DNA from 4 places in the Parabacteroides caecihominis genome. Region 2 is predicted to be linked to each of the others. Evidence: riboswitches for the same ligand, from Rfam matches in the RefSeq annotation. Region 2 holds a riboswitch; each other region holds the start of a gene.
The links. Region 2 has a riboswitch for cobalamin ahead of NBH14_RS08920 (sirohydrochlorin cobaltochelatase). Riboswitches for the same ligand answer to the same signal wherever they lie in the genome.
Positions count from the first base shown of each region.

Region 1: linked by a shared signal. The riboswitch ahead of NBH14_RS11370 (TonB-dependent receptor) and the one ahead of NBH14_RS08920 (sirohydrochlorin cobaltochelatase) in region 2 are both predicted to bind cobalamin.
Region 3: linked by a shared signal. The riboswitch ahead of NBH14_RS10325 (TonB-dependent receptor) and the one ahead of NBH14_RS08920 (sirohydrochlorin cobaltochelatase) in region 2 are both predicted to bind cobalamin.
Region 4: linked by a shared signal. The riboswitch ahead of NBH14_RS11405 (cysteine-rich CWC family protein) and the one ahead of NBH14_RS08920 (sirohydrochlorin cobaltochelatase) in region 2 are both predicted to bind cobalamin.

Region 1 covers NZ_JAMOKS010000011.1:161,783-165,332, reverse strand. Annotated here, with positions in the region: gene nrdG (anaerobic ribonucleoside-triphosphate reductase activating protein) at 1-326, shown strand, start outside; cobalamin riboswitch at 973-1,251, shown strand; gene NBH14_RS11370 (TonB-dependent receptor) at 1,327-3,550, shown strand, end outside.
Region 2 covers NZ_JAMOKS010000008.1:234,818-238,367, forward strand. Annotated here, with positions in the region: gene aspT (aspartate-alanine antiporter) at 1-688, opposite strand, end outside; cobalamin riboswitch at 829-1,023, shown strand; gene NBH14_RS08920 (sirohydrochlorin cobaltochelatase) at 1,141-2,052, shown strand; gene NBH14_RS08925 (AraC family transcriptional regulator) at 2,378-3,220, shown strand.
Region 3 covers NZ_JAMOKS010000010.1:119,471-123,020, forward strand. Annotated here, with positions in the region: gene NBH14_RS10325 (TonB-dependent receptor) at 1-1,606, opposite strand, end outside; cobalamin riboswitch at 1,738-1,940, opposite strand; gene NBH14_RS10330 (O-acetylhomoserine aminocarboxypropyltransferase/cysteine synthase family protein) at 2,060-3,340, shown strand.
Region 4 covers NZ_JAMOKS010000011.1:169,012-172,561, reverse strand. Annotated here, with positions in the region: gene NBH14_RS11415 (acyl-CoA carboxylase biotin carboxyl carrier protein subunit) at 1-352, opposite strand, end outside; gene accC (acetyl-CoA carboxylase biotin carboxylase subunit) at 390-1,904, opposite strand; gene NBH14_RS11405 (cysteine-rich CWC family protein) at 1,906-2,121, opposite strand; cobalamin riboswitch at 2,181-2,378, opposite strand; gene NBH14_RS11400 (threonine/serine exporter family protein) at 2,515-3,282, shown strand; gene NBH14_RS11395 (threonine/serine exporter family protein) at 3,279-3,550, shown strand, end outside.

The DNA of each region.
Region 1 (3,550 bases), on a different contig from region 2:
CAGATGATTTTGCAGATGTAACTTTCAGCGGGGGCGACCCGATGTTTCAGCCGGAAGAATTCACCAAGCTGGCACGAGCCATCAAAGAAAAAAGCCGGAAAAACATCTGGTGTTACACCGGATATAAATTTGAGAAACTGCTGGAAAACCCGAAACAGGCCGCACTGCTTCAATATGTAGACGTTCTGGTAGACGGCAAATTCAAACAAGCCCTCCATGACGAAAGCCTCCTGTTCCGAGGCAGTAGTAACCAGCGATTGATCGATGTCAAAAAATCACTGAAAGAAAATAAAGTCGTTTTCTATAATTATAACCCGTTTATATAAAAAGCAAAACGACAAAAGAATAAGATATATACAAACATTATGACAGATAACAACCTTAAATGAGAACAGACTTATTTTTCATTTAGTCATTCCAGAAAGGCTCACTACACATTTATTAACACATAGACTATCCAATAGCTACTTTTTATCTCGTTTTAAACGAAGTTCGAATTTGTTTAAAACAAAATTTAATTCGTTTAAAACGAGATAAAATTTTGTTGTAGTAGAAATTGCGCCTTTTTTAGACTAAAAATTTGTTAATTAAGACATCCGCAATACGACTATCAGTACTATTAAAAGAGAAAATTACATGTTTTTAGGCAGCTTTTATTTCCAGAACAACCAAAAATCAGCATCTGCAGCGAATAGCAATATATCAACATAACAACAGAAAACATAACAGATCAGCTATAGTTCATAAACAATATGCAACATTCTGCTAAAGTTATCACAACAATCAAGACACAACGAGCAGAAGAAACCTCACGAGAGGCTCATAAAAACAAACCAACATTCCCACCAGCCCGTACAAACCATCCACCCCACACACAAATATCATTTTGATAATCAATTAATTTCCCTGTGACTTTTCTGACAGAAAGATTTTTTAATGAATAAATATTATTTGTATTCAAAAATACTTTACTACTTTTGCAGCGGATTAAGGTGAATCACAATGCATTCTGCAAGTGATGAGAGGGAATCCGGTGAAAGTCCGGAACAATGCCCGTTGCTGTAATCCCGTTCCGGTGACTGCCGGAAATGCTTGCAACTCCATGCCACTGAATAATTGAAAATGGAGAATTGAAAATTGAAAATTACAGACTAACTAATTTTCAATTTTTAATTTTCAATTTTCAATTAATTTGGGAAGGCTTTGCAAAGCCGGGAAAGTCAGAAAACCTGCCTGATCAATTGTATTCATGCTTTCGGGATAAAAAGCAGGGATTAACAAGGCGGAATTTCAAAACAAATTCTTCCAACTTATTTGCTTACTTATATGAGACTGAAAGGTATTGCTATGTCTTTACTTTCGGTGTGTGTGCTTACACCTGCAACAACATTTGCAGAAACACTGGCTACTGATACACCGGATAAAGAACAGGTACAAACCGGCATTTGTGTGTTGACCGGCAAAATCATTGACTCCGAAACAGGAGAAGGTATACCTATGGCTACAATCAATGTTCCGGGAACATTGATTGGCACCGTCTGTGACGCAGACGGTCGTTTCCGGCTGGAACTAATCGAAGGCAAAAGTTATAATTTATTGGTCCGTTCCACCGGATACATGGAACAACGCATCAAAATCGATGCCAACGGAGCCGCCAAACAGATGAATATCCAAATGAATGCAGGGATATTCGACCTAAACGAGGTGGTCGTTACCGGGACGCGCACAGAAAAACTCATCAAAAACTCTCCCGTACTGACCAAACTGATCCCGGCCTCACAACTGCAACGCAATGATTTTGAAAACATCATGGACGCGTTGGAGTTTACAATTCCCGGATTACAGTTCAATAGTGACCCGCGCGGCGACAATATTCGCATCCAGGGACTTGAGAACAAATATATACTCATACTGGTAGATGGCGAGCGCCTGTCCAATACACCCGGCGGTCCGATTGATTTCGAGCGGCTGAGTACATCCAATATCAAACAGATAGAAGTTGTAAAAGGCGCAGCCTCAGCATTGTATGGTTCCAGTGCAATCGGTATGATCATTAATATCATCACGAAAACACCCGAACGTCCAGCAGAAGGATGGGCCAAAGTACGCTATTCACGCTACAATGAGCTTCTGATGGATGCAGCCTTTGGTACCAAATACAAGAATTTTACATCGCAGACATTATTCAACCGGAACTCGACAGACGGGTATGACCTGACTCCCGATTCACCGGGAAACTATACCCAGAACCCGTCGGCCAATATGACAATATCCGAAAAACTGGGATGGGAATATAATCACACGAAGATAAACGCATCGGCCGATTTCTTCCTTAATGAAGAAAAAAATCCGAAATTAAGCGATGAAGTAACCCATTACAAGAGTTTCAACAAAACATTCCGTGCCGGTATAGAGCAGCAATTGGGAGAAAAAAATCTGTTGAAAGGGGTTTACTACGGAGACTTTTACATTCGTCGTACAGTTTTTGAAAAGCTGGATTCAATTGGTAAAAATGCCACATCCAATGTACAGACTCTGCGTCTGACGGATATTTATACCCCACTCGATAATCTGCAGGGAATAGGCGGCATTGAGTTCAATTGGAATAAAGATTATAATGTCAAACAATACGGTGAAAATCTGAAAACCCGCAAGGTAAACGATATCAATGGATTTGTACAACTGGATTGGAAAGTAATCCCGGAACTCGATATTATCGGCGGTTTCCGTTACACGCATCATTCTGTTTTCGGAGATGCCTACACACCGAAAGTCAACGTCATGTATTCACCCGGAAATCTCCGTTTACGTGCCGGTTACAGTAAAGGATTCAAGGCTCCGGATGCAACCGAATTATTTTCTGATTTTCAGATGGGATCGGTATCCCACAATATAGGAAACCCGGATTTAAAAGCCGAACATTCCAACTATTATTCTTTTTCTGCCGAATACACATTCAGCAAATTGAATATAAGCGGAGAAATCTATCAGAATGACATTAAAGACAAGATACAGTCGTATAACGTTATTGTCGATCTGCCCGGCGGAGGCCAGGAAGCACAACTGCGATACAGAAATGTAGATAACGCCCGTATCCGGGGTGCCGAAATCTCCCTCACTTATAAACCGTTCCAATGGGTAAATCTGCAAGGGACTTATGACTTTACAGATGCTCAGGATAAAGCGACCGGATTGCAATTAACCGGAAACACCAAACATGCACTCAGCTGTAATGCCATGTTTATGTTCGATTTGTTCAAACGGGAAACGACGGTTTCTGTTGCCGGAAGATGGACTTCAAAGAAAATCAATTTCCGCGAAAAGACTATAACAGATCCCGAAACCGGAGAAACCACCCAGCAAATGGTTGACAGTCCGCAGGATGCCTACAGTTTGTGGAAACTGACCGTACAATACAGTATCTGGAAACACAAATATATGAACTTGCTGTTAACGGCTGGCGTACAAAATATTTTCAATTACACCGATCCGGTCAACTTTACGACTTACGATTCGGGACGTCGTGTTTTCGGCTCCGTTATTTTCAAAT
Region 2 (3,550 bases):
CATTGCTGATCTTATAAGCGCGGAAAGTGATGGGACGTGCTGCCGGCATAAAACCGGGTTGCTCGCTTTCGTCGTCGGTACCCATCTTTGCTTCCAGCTCTTTACAAGCCTTCTTTACCGAAGGCAGTCCACCTAGCAAACGGGGAGCCACATCGCTCATCAGCCAGGCAGAACCGGCCGTACCGAAAATATAACAGACGGCATAAGCCACAGGCATCACATTGATCATGGATGTTTTGTCCGCCGCACTCAACCCGCTCTGGTTGATCGTATCTTCCGCTACCCCCAGCACCGCAGAGATCGTCTGCGAACCAGCCAACAATCCAGCCGCCTCTCCGGCATTATAGCCCATCAGCTTGGCAAGCAAAAAAGGAACGAACAGAGAGAACAAACACATCAGTACAGCAAAAAGCATCTGCGGAAGTCCTTCCTTTTTCAGCCCGCGGAAGAACTGCGGACCGACACTATATCCCACGGCAAAAAGGAACAGAAGGAAGAATACGGATTTAATGGGTGCCCCGATATCGATATGCAATTGTCCGATTAATACACCGACCAGCAATACGCTGGTAACTGTTCCCAAAGAAAATTTACCTATCTTAAATTTACCTATCCAGAAACCGAAAGCCAGTGTCAGAAAGATAGCCAGTTCCGGATAATGTTTGAGCAAATCTGCAAACCACTCCATATATACAATTGTTTGATGTTAATAGTAAGACATATTCCATGTCCGGTTTTATTGTGGTAAATGGAACACAATCCATGAGAAAGTTGTTGCGGAAGATTCAATTAAGAGATTATAAAAGCTCCCTTATTTTAAATAAATTTCTATCTTTGTCCCGCTTTGGTGATACGCCAGCCTCCGGTTGCCGTATAAAAGGGAATCCGGTGAGAATCCGGAACAGTGCCCGCTACTGTGAAGCCCGATAATAAGGAAAGCATTCTTACACCACTGTCCGAAACAAGGATGGGAAGGTCGTTTTCCGGGCAAGTCAGGAAACCTGCCAGACAGACAAATCCGTTCTCCCGGGGCCAGGAGGGCTATTATGAACATAAAACAAATCTCTTTCAATGAAAAAGAAATGTCTGCTGACAGCCTTTCTTGTAGGTTGTTCAATGAGTATGTCTTTTGCACACGGTATGTTGCAGGAGACAGTGACCGACACCCCTGCCCAGACCGTTCCCCACGATGACGGCGAAGGAAATTTCAAATCCTCCGACCTGTTCGCATCCATGCAGGCAGGCGATAAGGCAGCGCTGCTGATGGTCCATTTTGGAACCACCTACGACGAAACACGCCAACTGACGATCGACGCCATCAATAACAAAGCGAAAGAAGCATTCAAAGGAGTCGAAGTACGCGAAGCCTATACCTCACGCATCATTATGCGCCGCCTGAAAACACGGGGTATTGATAAAGTCAACCCCGCCGAAGCACTGAAACAACTGAAAGCGGATGGTTTCACCCATATCCTGATCCAGTCCACAAATATCATTGAAGGCGTAGAAATGGAATCCCTCCGCAAAGATATCGCCTCACTGGAAAAAGAGTTCAAGGATATCCGTATCGGAAACCCGCTGCTGTACACTCCCGAAGATTATGAAAACGTCATTGCAGCTATCGTCCGGAAAGGAGCCAAGGAAGGAGCTACCGTCCTGGTGGGACACGGCACCTACACTCCTTCGACTGCACAGTATGCCATGACCGATTATATGCTGAAAGCAAAAGGCTATGACAACTTCCATGTCGGAACGATCGAAGGTTATCCCACTTTCGATACGATGCTTGCCAAGCTCAAGACCAGCGGCGTAAAGAAAGTCATGCTCATGCCTTTCATGTTCGTTGCCGGCGACCATGCCAACAATGATATAGCAGGCGACTGGAAAAAGGAGCTGGAAGACAACGGTTACAAAGTATCCGTCCTGATGGAAGGTCTGGGACAGAATCCCGACATACAGGACATCTTCATCGAACATGCCCGTTTTGCGGCCAAACACAAAATGGTCGATATCATGGATAAGAAGAAGCAATACGCTGCTGAAAAAGACTGACGGGTCAAACGTCCATTATCCGTCACAGAGTCACAAATGAAAACCGGCCTCTTTCCTCATACGGGGAAAGGCCGGTTTTTTATATCAATACATTCTTGAAATTCTAATTTACACAACCAGAACTTTTACATTATTAAAGGAGCAATAATAGTAAATATATTATCTGTTATCAACTAATTATTTACCATCTTTACTTGCATTTTTATTTATATCAAAATATGCACATAAAATGATATTTTGTATACATAACAAACTGGAACATTGTATTTTTTTTGCATATACATTCACATGGAATGTAAAACAACAACTAAATCCAAACAAAAACATGAAAAGTACGATAAATAACGCGCCTTCTGAAATACCTAACAGTCAGTCATTACATGCAGGCTTTGATCTTCTCATAAAGCCCGAAGGAATAGATTTAACTGAATCTTACCTATATAATAATATGATTTTCTTCATACTGGACGGATCTGTAAAAATATATTCTCCACATACTCAAACGAAGTCCATTGGCGAACCGCATATGCTCTTTCTTAAAGGGCATGAAAAATACACCTATGAAATTACTCCATGTTCGCAAATTATTGCGTTCACCTTCGATAGTCTGACTATCGATGAGTTATTTCGTTTCCGGGCTCAATATGACCTGTTACCCGAATCCTCGTTTGAATGGATAGAACTAAAGATAATCGAACCTCTCTACAGCTTTTTAAAACTTCTCATCCAATATCTAGAGAATAATTATTTGAATTACAACTTATATCTTGCCAAAAGAGAGGAACTGTTCTATCTTCTCAAAACAGTCTACCCCAGTAAAGATTTAGGTCATTTTTTCTATCTGCTGGCCAATCACCCGTCTGAGTTCGAAAAACAGGTAGCGGAAAATTATATGAAAGTAAAGAATGTCAAAGAACTGGCCAATCTGATGGGATATGGGATAAACTCCTTCCGGGTCAAATTCAAAGAAAACTTCGGTATTCCTGCCTACCAGTGGTTACTGAATGAAAAGGCGAAACGGATTTTAAAATGCCTGACGACGAAAGGAGAAGATTTCAAAAGTATAATCGACGATTTCGATTTCAGTTCACATTCTCATTTCTATAAGTTCTGTAAGACACAATTCGGACTTACCCCCGAAGAATTAAAGAAGAAACTGAACAGCTGAAAGAATATCAGATTATATATTTTATATGTGATTTTATATATATTCCCCTTCTGCTGCATAGGCTACCTTTGTATTGTTAAAATACAGATTCTTATTAAATTATGATAACCAAATTGTATGTGCTATTATCCCTTGGTAAGGGTGGGGATAATACTTTTGTTGAGGGGAGAATGTCAACTCCCTTAGTCAGTTATATTCTGTTAGGCGTTATTTTACTTGTTGTGTTACTACGAGTACTTTCCTGGCTGCAATTCCTGCAACTCAAGCGCAAAGCGCGAAAGCGCATTTTTAAGAACAAAACCGTCAAAAGTCTACCGGTACGAAATAAAT
Region 3 (3,550 bases), on a different contig from region 2:
ACGTATAACGCAGTCCGGCTCCGTATCCTAAATAGTTTTTCGTAGTCGAACCTTGTACCTTGTCCGAGCCGGTTACGGTGGATTGATCGGTCTGCCGGATATTGGGATGGTTCACGTAGTCTTTGGCAAAGAATACATTCTGCATCTTGCCGTCGAAAAGCGATTGACTGTAAGTCAGTCCGACGATATGTTTGGTTACCGCATCGTTAGACGGCTCGAAACTCTGGTCTAAATCGTCGTAGCGGTCGTTGCCCGTCCGGCTCAGATTATAGTTCAGGTTAAAGCCGTGATGCTCATTCAGCTGATAATCCAAATTGGCACGAGCAATAGTCAGCGGACGCTTATAGTGACGTATGGAGCGTTCGCCGCCACGGATTTCGTTGCGTTGACTCACGATGTAGCCTCCGTCCCAATAATATTTACGGTAGGCGGTATCAATGGTGATGGAATGATCCCATGTGTGTGACAAGGTCGCCTTCAATGTCATGTTTTCTGTGAGAAAGTTGTGTTTGTTGTACCGTGCCGACACATTCCACGCATCCGAATTACGCTCCGCCATGCCATACACTTTGGTCTGTACGGAGCCGGTTTGCAGTTCCTTGTCTGTTTTGGAATAAGATGCCGACACAAAGAATTCGTCCGCCCAAAATTTGCCTACCATTCCTGCTTCTATCTGTGCTAAAAGCGAAAAATAACCGTCATGGAAACGTTTGGGATTGCCATAGATGAATTGGTCGCCAGTCTCGTCACGCATCTGAACATCCTTCATCCGGTAGTCATTTTTCGAATAGTTGATGCCAACGGTAGGACGCACAATCAAGCCTGTGCGTTGTTCCACAAACTGTGCATTCAGGTCGGCACTGTGTGTATGAAAGGAACCAATACTGTAAGATGCATCCAGAAAGTTCTCCTTCTCCGCCTTAGTAATAATGTTGACGGCACCGCCCAATGCATCCGTTCCCAACGAAGCAGGCACCACTCCTTTATAGATCTCCACCCGGTCGATCAGGTTGACAGGTAGATTGGCAAGCGTCACATTGCTCCCTTTACTGTCTAACGGCACCCCATCAATGAAATAACGGACGGAATTACCCGATAACCCGTTGATGGAAAGATCAAAATCAGAACCGACTCCTCCTTCTTCCCGGACCTTTATTCCGGTCGTCCGGTTCACTATATCAGTAAGATTCTTCAACGAGTTGATCTGCGATTTTACATCAAGGGCATTTACCGAGAAAGCACCTTCCTTGATCTTCTGTGTTTTCGATTTGCCATACACCTCGACAGAATTCAGGGTTACGGAATTTTCAGCCATAACGAAATCGAGCGTCTTGTTCCTGCGGATATCAAGAGTTGTTTTTATTGTATTATAGCCCAGTAGGGTAATTATAAGGGTATGTTTTCCTGGTTTCATGCTTAGTGAATAGCGCCCCCGGTCGTCGGTGTATGTCCCTGCCGTCGTATTTTCGATGGCAACAGTAACCGTAGGAAGCGGAGCACCATCTTCTCCCCTCACCTCTCCGGACAGCGTGACCCTGTCTTGCGCCGCCAGACTTACAGGGAACAAACAAATAAACAACAAAAATACATGTATGAAACCTCTCATCCCATCAAAAACATTATATATTAACGACAGGCTTTCGATAAAACTGAACGGAACACATGAACAGTCAGAACTCTCTACAGGATACAGTCAAGTCCTTACTTACATGTTTTTCAGCCTTATTCCTCGAAAGCTTAAAACTACTGATTCTGGCAGGTCTTCTGACTTACTCCGTCATTGAACGTCCTTCCCATTCATTGCGAACAGTGGATTGAGTTGTGTTCAACGACTTTGGCGGAGTTTACAGCAGCGGGTCTGTTCAGGATTTTCACCTGATTCCCTTTTCATCACTTTTCCGTAGAACTGGATTTGTGACACCAAAACCGGGGGCAAAGGTAAAGATTATTTTTAAACAGTACCCTATTTTTTATAAATGATCGTAGATTTGTATTAATGGAACGAACTATTCTTTACTTTTGTCAGCAGAATATAATTACATAGCAAACATTTAATAATATGAGCAATTCATTCAAGCCGGCAACTTTGTGTGTGCAGGGTGGCTGGCAACCTAAAAAAGGAGAACCGCGCGTTCTGCCTATCTATCAGAGTACTACCTTCAAGTATGAGACCAGCGAACAGATGGCGAAACTGTTCGATCTGGAAGAGAGTGGTTATTTCTATACCCGTCTGCAAAACCCGACCAACGATGCCGTAGCATCCAAGATCGCCGCTTTGGAAGGTGGTGTGGCAGCAATGCTGACTTCATCGGGACAGGCTGCCAACTTCTTTGCCTGTTTCAATATCTGCGAAGCCGGCGACCATATCGTAAGCGCAACCGGTATTTATGGCGGTACATACAATCTGTTGTCCGTTACCCTCAAAAAGCTGGGTATCGAATGTACATTCATCGACCAGGATGCCAGTGAAGAAGAAATCAGCAAAGCGTTCCGCCCGAATACCAAGTTATTGTTCGGTGAAACGATCTCCAACCCGGGAGTGATGGTACTGGATATTGAAAAGTTTGCCCGTATCGCTCACAAACATGGCGTACCATTGATCGTCGACAATACATTTGCCACACCGATCAACTGCCGCCCGTTCGAATGGGGTGCCGATATCGTTACGCATTCTACGACCAAATATATGGACGGACATGCGACTGCCGTCGGAGGTTGTATCGTCGACAGCGGTAACTTCGACTGGGAAGCGCATGCAGACAAATACCCGGGCCTCTGCCAGCCGGATGATTCCTATCACGGCTTGACTTATACAAAGACATTCGGGAAATTGGCATATATCACCAAAGCTACCAGCCAGTTGATGCGTGACCTGGGTTCTATCCAGTCTCCGCAAAATGCTTTCCTGCTGAACCTGGGACTGGAAACATTGCATCTGCGTATGCCGCAGCATTGTAAAAACGCACTAGCCGTAGCTAAATGGCTTCAGAATTGCGACAAAGTAGCCTGGGTAAACTATCCGGATCTGGAAGGAAATAAATATTACGAACTGACAAAGAAATATCTTCCGAACGGTTCATGCGGTGTCCTGTCATTCGGCTTGAAAGGCGGACGTGAGGTATCCATCAAGTTTATGGACAGCCTGAAACTGGCTGCAATCGTTACTCATGTGGCCGATGCCCGTACTTGTGTGCTTCATCCGGCAAGCCATACGCATCGCCAGTTGACCGACGAACAATTGAAGGAAGCCGGTATCGCTCCGGACCTGATCCGTTTCTCTGTCGGCATCGAAAGTGCGGACGATATCATTGCGGATATCGAGCAGGCTTTAAATCAGTAATCAATAGTTATTCAACAGGAAATCGTATTGTATAGAATACGGTTTCCTATTAAACATAATGAACTCCGTTTCCAGGAGCTCATTAAAAACAAAACCCCGATGGTATTAAATACCGCCGGGGTTGTTTTTTGTCCATTTCCTCCCTTCGCAGGGATACTCATGGATGAACTTTATTTTATTTTTATTACTAAAATTACGCTTCCAATCTGT
Region 4 (3,550 bases), on a different contig from region 2:
GGTCGCCTTTCTGAACAGCAACCTTCACCACCTTGCCGGGCATCGGAGAAATAATCTTATTGTCCTGCCGCTCTTCGCTATTCCTGCGCATACGCAAATATTTCACCTGCGTATCAACAATATCCACACCATAAGAGAGGAAATGGGTATTCACCGTATAGTTTTTACCACTTTCTCCGCGGATCAGTTCTGCATTATACGAAACACCGTTGTGCAAAATAGAACAGGCGCCATTTTCGGCCATTACGACATCGACTTCATAAGGGATACCGTCAATAGTCAACCGGACTTTGTTTCCATCTTTACTGACCAACGAAACATCCGCAACTCTTTTTCCAATATGTATTTCCATAAATAATAATTATTCAATAGTGCTAATGTGCCGATTATTAAATACGCAGGACTCCTTTTTGTAATCCGAATTCACGCCAGCGGCTGATCGGACGATTGTCGGAAGCCTGACCGGATCTGTTTTCCTCCAGATTGACCAGATAATCTATATAGGCAGCGATCATAGCTATATTTTCAGTCTCTGTTCCACCCTCTTCTACGGGATGTTGCAATTGTCCGGCATTTTTTTCAATAAAAGAAGTATCATACTTTCCCTGCACAAAGTCGGATGTATCCATAATCCGACGTAAGTAACCGATATTCGTTTTCAACCCGGTAATCTTATACTCATGCAATACCCGCCGCATGCGTTCGATCGCATATTGGCGCGTTGTCGCCCAAACGATCAGTTTTCCGATCATCGGGTCGTAATAAACCGGTATTTCATATCCTTCATACACATAACTGTCTACACGGACACCGATGCCGTTCGGCTCTGTCAATTGTTTAATGACACCGGGAGAAGGCATAAAACCGGCTTCTGTATCTTCTGCACAGATACGGCATTCAATGGCATGTCCGCGCTGGACGATCTCCTCCTGGCGGATATGGAGCGTTTCGTTGTTAGCCACCCGGATCTGTTCTTTTACCAGATCGACGCCTAAAACTTCCTCGGTAATCGGATGCTCCACTTGGAGACGCGTATTCATTTCCAGAAAATAAAAATTCCGATGTTTGTCCACCAAAAACTCAATGGTACCAGCACCTGAATAGTTGACAGCTTTTGCCGCAGCAACAGCCTTTTCACCCATATTTTTTCTTAACTCGGGAGTGATGAACGGAGATGGACTTTCCTCCACGATTTTCTGATTACGGCGTTGAACGGAACATTCACGTTCACAAAGATGGATTACATTCCCGTGATTGTCACCCAATACCTGAAATTCGATATGATGAGGTTCCTCCACGAATTTCTCCAGATAAACTGTGTCGTCACCAAAAGACGATAACGATTCCGAGCGGGCAGAATGATAAGCCTCCACCACATCTTCTTCTTTATAGATCAGTCGCATCCCTTTTCCTCCGCCTCCCATAGAGGCTTTCAGCATAACGGGGAAACCGATTTCCTTACATATCCGAACGGCTTCGGCAGCATCCTGCAACGGTTGTTGCGTTCCCGGAACAACCGGTACACCGGCCTCGATCATCCGCTTACGGGCTGATATCTTATCGCCCATCGCCTCCATCGTCTCAGCAGCCGGGCCAATAAAAATAATATTTTCCTCTTTACATCTGCGGGCAAAAGCCGCATTTTCCGAAAGGAAACCATAACCGGGATGAATGGCATCGGCTTTATGAATTTTCGCCGCTTGGATAATCTTTTCTATATCCAGATAACTATCTTTTGATGCGGCAGGCCCTATCAGGCAGGCCTCATCAGCATAAAGTACATGCCGTGCCGCCCGGTCGGCTTCCGAAAAAACAGCCACAGACTGTATTCCCATCTCCCGGCAGGAACGCATCACACGTACGGCGATCTCGCCACGGTTTGCAATTAATATCTTCCGTATCATATCAATGCTTTAAATGTTTATAACGGGGATTCACCTCACAGGCATAGAAATATTTCTTGATCTCATTCAAACAGGAGTTGCACAAACATCCCGGATAATGGACCTTCACATAAGCAAGCTGGAGTTCATCCAATTTCACAGGCACACAATGACAGGCGGATATATCATCTACCCGACAAACAAAAGAGCCCCCACAACGCGGACAATCTTTCTCCATAAATCTGATAAATTTAGAATAAACAATCATTTCGAACCCGTATCCTAACCCACGAGGATATGAGCCTTTAACGAACGGCAGGTCTTCTGACTGACTCCCATCCTGAAGCCTTCCCGACACATGTCAGTGGCATAAGTTATTTTCAGGATGTTATTAGAGCTTCACAGCAGCGGGACTGTCCGGGATTTACACCCGATTCCCTTTTAATCTGTATTTCCAGAATCAAAAATACAGAACCATTTCGGTGCAAAACTACAAAAATAAAAGACAAAACAATGATATAAAATAAGTTTTTTATACTTTTGCGCCCCGGTTTAGGTTTATCGCCCGTTTTTCCGCCAGCAAAAAGAAACATTCCGGAATAGAATCCGGTTCATATATAAAAAGTACGACATGAGTAGAAATGAATCTTTGCTACCCGTAGCCAAATTCATCGCAGAGTACTCCGCCCATATGATGGGATGCGGGGTACACACATCCCGGGTAGTCCGGAGTTCCAAACGAATAGGAGAAGCATATGGCGCTGATGTTAAAATCAGCATTTTTCAGAAAAATATTATTCTGACGATCTCCGACAATGATACGAAAGAAACATACAGCGAGGTGATCGATATCCCCGCTCTTCCGATAAGTTTCGAGAAGAACGCCAAACTGAGCGCTCTGAGTTGGGAAACGTATGACAAACATTTGCCGTTGGAAGAATTAAAAGATAAATATGAGGAGATTATCGCCAGCCCGCATATCGATCCGCTTTTCGTTCTGATACTGGTAGGCTTTGCCAATGCCTCTTTCTGCCGCCTGTTCGGGGGAGACATTACCTCGATGGGGATTGTCTTTTCTGCGACTATCACCGGTTTTTTCCTGAAACAACAGATGCAGATCCGGAAATTCAATCATTACATAATTTTCGTGGTATCGGCCTTTATTGCATCGCTTTGTGCCTCTACAGCGTTGATATTCGACACGACCTCGGACATTGCACTGGCAACGAGCGTCCTGTTCCTGATACCGGGCGTACCGCTGATCAATGGGGTTATCGACATTGTCGAAGGGTATATACTGACCGGTTTTGCCCGGCTGGTCAATGCGCTGATGCTGATTATCTGTATCGCGATCGGGCTTTCTTTCACATTAATGATGGTAAAAAACAATTTGATATGATAGTATTGGATATTCTTTTAGACGGACTTTTTGCAGCCATTGCAGGTATTGGTTTCGGTGCGATTTCCGACCCACCTATGCGAGCGTTTCCTTACATTGCCTTGCTGGCTGCCGTAGGCCATGCCTGCCGATTCTGCCTGATGACTTTCTTCGGGGTGGATATCGCTACCGCCTCCCTGTTCGGGGCATTGGTGATCGGATTCGGAAGTTTGTGGCTGGGAGGCAGGATTTACTGCCCGATGACAGTGCTTTATATCCCGGCTTTATT